2 linked regions of the Oharaeibacter diazotrophicus genome follow. The protein of the gene in region 1 interacts with the protein of each later gene in a pairwise test. Links are inferred from orthologs where the notes say so. Each region holds a gene or a part of one and is shown on either strand. Other genes may lie near its edges.

Region 1 (3,165 bases):
CTCGACCCCAAGACCGGCGACCGCCTCGTCGAGATCGGCGGCGTCGAACTGCACAATCAGTTCCCGACCGGCCGGAGCTTCCACGTCTACATCAACCCCGAGCGGTCGATGCCGCGCGAGGCCTTCGAGGTCCACGGCCTGTCCGAGGAGTTCCTCGCCGACAAGCCGCGCTTCGACGACGTCGCCGACGAGTTCCTCGCCTTCGTCGGCGACGCCCGGCTGGTGATCCACAACGCCCAGTTCGACATGGGCTTCATCAATTTCGAGCTGAAGCGCTCCGGCCGGACCACGATCGGCAACGAGCGCGTCCTCGACACCCTGGCGATGGCGCGGCGCAAACACCCGGGTTCGCCGGCCAGCCTCGACGCGCTGTGCTCGCGCTACGGCATCGACACCTCCAAGCGCGTCAAGCACGGCGCGCTGCTCGACGCCGAACTGCTCGCCGAGGTCTACATCGAGCTGAACGGCGGCCGGCAGGCCGACCTCGGTCTCGCCCCCGCCGGCATGGAGCCGACCCGCAGCGACGGCCGTCCGCGCGCCGTCGTCGGCCCGCGGCCGGTCCCCCTCCCCGCCCGGATCCAGCCCGAGGAGATCGCCGCCCACGCCGCCTTCGTGGCCGGGCTCGGCGACAAGGCGATCTGGCTGCGCTATCTCGACCAGCCGGTGCCGGACGAGACCGGCGGTTGAACACCGTCGGAATCCAACGTCTTTCGCATGGTTCGTGACGGCCGACCCGGCCTAGACTGGGGACGAATCAGCCTATGGAACGAGAGAGCGTGGCGAAGCCGTCCAAGACACCCGCCTTCCTTCAGGTCGCCGCCCTGCCCTGGCGGCGCGACGCCGACGGGACCGTCCGCGTCGTGCTGGTGACGTCGCGCGAACGCGGGCGCTGGATCCTGCCCAAGGGCTGGCCGATCAAGGGCCTGAAGGACTGCGAGGCCGCCGAGACGGAGGCGATGGAGGAGGCCGGCCTCGTCGGCCGCGTCACGACCGATCCGATCGGCCGCTTCCAGTACGACAAGAGCTTCCCGAAGCGCGTCGCCGCGGTGGCGGTCGACGTCTACGGTCTCGAGGTCGAACGTCAGCTCGACGACTGGCTGGAGAAGGGTCAGCGCGAGGTGCGCTGGCTCAAGCCCGACAAGGCGGCCAAGCTCGCCGCCGACACCGGTGTCGGCGCGCTGATCCTCGCCTTCGTGGCGACGCTCACCGAGACCTCGCGGCCGGCCCCGCAGCCGGCGGAGTCGCTCTCCTAGATGGCCTCCGGAAACGCCGAAGCGTTTCCGGAGCTGTCCGATCCGGGGGTGCGGATCGCGATAGATCAGGCGAGACCCTCGAACAGTGCGGTCGAAAGATAGCGCTCGGCGAAGGACGGGATGATCACGACGATTGTCTTGCCGGCGAACTCCGGCCGCTGCCCGACCTTGACGGCCGCCGCGACCGCCGCGCCGGACGAGATCCCGACCGGGATGCCCTCGAGGCGGGCGACCAGACGGGCGGTCTCGAGCGCCTCGTCCGAGGAGATCTGGACGACCTCGTCGTAGATGGCGGTGTTGAGCACGCCCGGCACGAAGCCGGCGCCGATGCCTTGGATCTTGTGCGGACCCGGATTGCCGCCGGACAGTACCGGGCTCTCGACCGGCTCGACCGCGACGATGCGCACGCCGGGCTTCCTCGCCTTCAGCACTTCGCCGACGCCGGTGATGGTGCCGCCGGTGCCGATGCCGGAGACGACGACGTCGACCTCGCCGGCGGTGTCGTTCCAGATCTCCTCGGCGGTGGTGCGCCGGTGGATCTCCGGGTTCGCCGGGTTCTGGAACTGCTGCGGGATGACCGCGCCGGGGATCGTCGACACCAGTTCCTCGGCCTTGGCGATCGCACCCTTCATGCCCTTGGCCGCTTCGGTCAGCTCCAGTTCGGCGCCGAGCAGCTTCAGCATCTTGCGCCGCTCGATCGACATCGATTCCGGCATCACCAGGATCAGCCGGTAGCCCTTGGCGGCGGCGACGAAGGCGAGTGCGATGCCGGTGTTGCCCGAGGTCGGCTCGATCAGCGTGGTCTCGCCGGGACGAATCTTGCCGGCGGCTTCGAGCGATTCGACCAGCGCCACGCCGATGCGGTCCTTCACCGAGGCGATCGGGTTGAAGAACTCGAGCTTGCCGACGAGGCGGGCGCCGACCTGCTTGTCGCGCGCCACCTTGTCGAGGCGGACCAGCGGGGTGTCGCCGATCGTCTCGGTGATCGAATCGTAGATCTTGCCGCGGCCGCGACGGGTCGTGTCGGTCATGGACGGTTCCTCCGGGCAGTTGTCGGTCCGGCCGCGCGAGCGGTCGGCGGAATGGCACGATCCTACCGCCCCCTGCCCCGGCTCGCCAGCCAAGCCGGCGGGCACGCTCGCCGATCGGCAGTGAACCATTCCGAAATCGCCCTGATTCGGAGAAAGAACTTGCGCTTGGGTCCGATCAGGACCGACCCGTTGATCCGAACCCGCCGGCGCCGCGATCGGTTTCGTCGAGATCCTCGACCACCACCGGCGCGGCGCGTGTCACCGGGGCCACGACCAGTTGCGCGATCCGGTCTCCGCGCGAGACCACGAAAGGCTCCTCGCCGTGGTTGACCAGGATGACCTGGACCTCGCCGCGATAGTCGGCGTCGATGGTCCCCGGGGCGTTCAGCACCGTGACGCCGTGACGGGCGGCGAGGCCCGAGCGGGGCCGGACCTGGGCCTCGTATCCCTCCGGCAGCGCGATCGCGAGTCCGGTCGGCACCAGCGCCCGGGCGCCGGGCGCGATGGTCGTCGGCGCCTCGACGGCGGCGACGAGGTCCATGCCGGCGGCGCCGGCGGTCTGGTAGGCCGGCAGCGGCAGGCCGGCGCCGTGGGGCAGGACGCGGACGGGCAGGCGGATCAACCGAGGTCTCCGAGGCGTGCGGCGATCAGGGCGACGAGCCGTTCGGCCACGGCATCCTTGTCCATGGTCGGCCAGTCCTCGACGCCGGCGGCCGAGAGGATGTGGACGGTGTTGCGCGTGCCGCCCATCACGCCGCCGGCGGGCGACACGTCGTTGGCGACGATCACGTCGGCGCCCTTGCGGGCGAGCTTGGCGGTGCCGTTGGCGATCACATCGTTCGTTTCGGCTGCGAAACCGATCACCAGACGCGGCCGCGCCA
Region 2 (3,303 bases), on another replicon or contig:
CGCGCGGCGGCGGAGAACGCCCGAGGGTGCGCGCGGGCTCTCCGCCGGAACTTGAGCCGGCGGCGAATCGACATTTCGAATCAATAGTTTGTAGGGCATATCGCAGATCGTGCGAGAAGCCCTTCGCGCGCTTGAATCCTTGCGCGAGGTGGTTGCCCTTCCGCTGGAACGGCAACGCCGGCGCGGCAGGCACGTCGGCGCGGCCGACAAGGAATCAGAGCCGGCCGATGCGGGCAAGCGCGAAAATCGGGCAGGTCGTCCGCGCGGGGCGCAGCGGGGGTCAGCGGCCGGTGAAGACCGGCTCGCGCTTCTCGCGGAAGGCGGCACGGCCCTCGGCGTAGTCCTGGCTCTCGAAGCAGAGCTCGGCGAGTTCGCGGGCGCGGCCCCAGTCGCCGGCCGCGCTGCCGACGGCGGCGTCGATGGCGGCCTTGACGGCGCGCTGGGTCATCGGCGCCAGCGCCGACACGCGGGCAACGTAGGCGACGGCGGCGGCCTCGAGTTCGTCGTCGCGGACGAGTTCGTCGACGAGGCCGATCCGGAGCGCGGTGGCGGCGTCGATGCGCTTGGCGGTGTAGAACAGGTCCTTGGCGCGCGAGGGGCCGATCAGCGCGACGATGTCGGCGACCGCCTCGGGCGGGTAGGCGAGGCCGAGCCGGGCGGCGGGAATGGCGAAGACGGCGTCGTCGGCGGCGATGCGGATGTCGCAGGCGGCGGCGAGCCCGACGCCGCCGCCCATGCAGAAGCGGCGGATCACGGCGACCGTCGGCTTCTCGGCCCGGCGCAGGGCGGCGAAGGCGGCGGCGTTGGCGGCCTCGTAGCTGGCCGAGGTGGCGGCGTCGGCGCGCACCACGTCGAATTCGGTGATGTCGGCGCCGGAGGCAAAGGCGCCGCCCTCCGAGCCCGTCAGCACGACGACGCGGACGTCCTCGGCGGCCTCCAGCGTGGCGACGGCTTCCGGGATCGCCTGCCACATGGCCAGCGAGAGCGCGTTGTGGCGGCCCGGGTTGTCGATGCCGATGCGGCCGAGACCGCCGATCACGTCGACGGTGATCCGACCTTCGGGGGCCGTCGCGGCGCGCGTCTTGCGCATCTGTTCACCCTCCTGGAGGCGATCTCGGAAACGTCATTCCCCGGAGCGCTTTTCAGGCGTGCCGCGGGGCTCTATCCTTAGCCCCTGGATGCCCGGCCGGCCACGCTCCCTTCGTCGGAGGCGGGGGCGGCGGGGCGCCCCACCGCGGGCGCGAGACCCGCACCCGACCTCGAGGACCCGGCACCCCCATGACCCTCCCCGTGAAGGCCGCTCCCACGCGTGCGCTCGAAACCGTCGACCCGGTGTGGCAGCGCATCTGCGAGGAGGCGCGTCAGGCGATCGAGCGCGAGCCGGCCTTCGGCGGCTTCCTGCACGCCACCGTGATCGACCAGCCGCGCCTCGAGGAGGCGGTGGTGCAGCGCGTCGCCGACCGGCTCGGCAACGAGGCGGTGCCGTCGACGGCGATCCGCCGCGCCTATTCCGAGGCGCTGGCCGACGATCCCGCCATCGGCGAGGCGTTCCGCAGCGACATCGCCGCGGTGTTCGACCGTGACCCCGCCTGCGACCGCATGCTGGAGCCGGTGCTCTACTTCAAGGGCTTCCACGCGATCCAGACCCACCGGTTGGCGCACTGGCTGCTCGCCAAGGGCCGCAAGGACTTCGCGATGTACCTGCAGAGCCGGTCGTCGGAGGTGTTCCAGACCGACATCAACCCGGCCGCCCGGCTCGGCCGTGGCCTGTTCTTCGACCACGCCACCGGCATCGTCATCGGCGAGACCGCTGTGGTGGAGGACGACGTCTCGATCCTGCAGGGCGTCACCCTCGGCGGCACCGGCAAGGAGACCGGCGACCGCCACCCGAAGATCCGCCACGGCGTGCTGATCGGCGCCGGCGCCAAGATCCTCGGGAACATCGAGGTCGGCCGCTGCTCGCGCGTCGCCGCCGGCTCGGTGGTGCTGAAGCCGGTGCCGCCCTGCACCACGGTGGCGGGCGTGCCGGCCCGGGTGATCGGCGAGGCCGGCTGCGCCGATCCGGCGCGCTCGATGCGGCAGACCTTCCCGGACGCCGGTCAGGCGATCTGACGCCGTCCCCGCCGCTCCCGGCAGCCGCCGGGAGAGGGCGGGGCGATTCCCACCGCTTCCTCGGGGCGCCGGCCGATGGCGGGTTCCATCGCGCCGCGGTCCGTGCCAGAAGACCGCGACCCAACCCGGAGGAAGGCCGTGACCAAGGACGAACTCAACAAGATCGAGCGCTATCTCCGGCGCAGCCTCGGATCGCCGACGATCACGGTGAAGGCGCGCCCGCGCAAGACCGACTCGGCCGAGGTCTACGTCGGCGAGGAGTTCATCGGCGTCGTCTTCGAGGACGACGAGGACGACGAGAAGTCCTACAACTTCCAGATGGCCATCCTGGGGATGGACCTCGAGGACTGATCCCCACGGAGCGGATCGACCCCATCGCGGCGGGCGGCGGATCGGACGGTCCGCCGCCCGCGCGCGTTTCGGGGGATCAGGCCGTTACGCCGAAGGAGAGCAGGAGGCCGCGCACGCCCTCGGCGATGCCGCGCCAGTGCGGCAGCAGGCCCTTGCGGAAGCGGATCTGGACCGAGAGGTCGGAGCCGGCGTGGATCTCGGTGAGGCAGGGCGCGGGATAGCCGCTGCCGTCGGGCGCGAGGCAGTGGGTGGTGAAGGGCCGCGTCGAGCCGGCCTCGTAGTAGACCTCCTCGCCGGCGAGGCCGGAATCCTCGCCGAGGCGGTGTCCGACGAGGCCGTCGGGGGCGGCGAGGGCGGTATTCTCGAAGAAGTGCTGGTAGACGTTGGCGACGCGGCCGGCGCTGTCGGTGGCGGTGTCGCGCTTGCGGATGGTGAGGAACACCACGGGCGCGTCGGCCGAGCCGTCGAGGAAGGCGGCGCGGCTCTCGGCGGTGAAGCCGGCGAAGGCCGGCCAGGACACCGCGAGTTCGACGTGGTCCTGCGGGCCGACGACGCGCTGGTTCTCGAAGCGGAACATGTTGGCCGGGATCGTCAGCCGCTGGTCGCCGACGAAGGTGGCGATCGGCGTCGGATCGGTGACGCGGCCCTCGATGTCGGCGACCGTGCGGGTCCAGCCGATCACGATGTCGGCGAGCACGAGGCCGCCGGCGACGATGACGCAGGAGGTGGCGACGCGCAGCGCCCAGGCGGTCGCGCTCGCGCGCTTGGCCGGGCGGCGCACCGCCTGGAACACGAGGTCGTCCTCAACGGACGCGGCGTAGCGAGCCAACGACCCCTCCC

Evidence for each region.
Region 2: the proteins of cysK (region 1) and cysE interact in binary tests that used the Escherichia coli proteins (3 or more experiments, as listed by UniProt). The link is inferred for Oharaeibacter diazotrophicus from one-to-one orthologs.

The regions. Positions count from the first base shown.
Region 1 is NZ_SNXY01000008.1:519,489-522,653, reverse strand. Bases 302-3,165 are described here. They hold cysK (cysteine synthase A), read right to left. Parts: upstream 2,285-3,165; coding sequence 1,319-2,284; downstream 302-1,318. Other genes in these bases: coaBC (bifunctional phosphopantothenoylcysteine decarboxylase/phosphopantothenate--cysteine ligase CoaBC), read right to left, coding at 2,903-3,165; dut (dUTP diphosphatase), read right to left, coding at 2,460-2,906; EDD54_RS14685 (NUDIX hydrolase), read left to right, coding at 777-1,253; dnaQ (DNA polymerase III subunit epsilon), read left to right, coding at 302-687. Outside these bases: more of dnaQ, read left to right, coding at 1-301.
Region 2 is NZ_SNXY01000006.1:1,518,266-1,521,568, reverse strand. What follows is about bases 213-3,195. They hold cysE (serine O-acetyltransferase), read left to right. Parts: upstream 213-1,278; coding sequence 1,279-2,112; downstream 2,113-3,195. Other genes in these bases: EDD54_RS07160 (hypothetical protein), read right to left, coding at 2,540-3,195; EDD54_RS07165 (DUF3126 family protein), read left to right, coding at 2,251-2,463; EDD54_RS07175 (enoyl-CoA hydratase), read right to left, coding at 281-1,090. In the rest of the region: more of EDD54_RS07160, read right to left, coding at 3,196-3,292.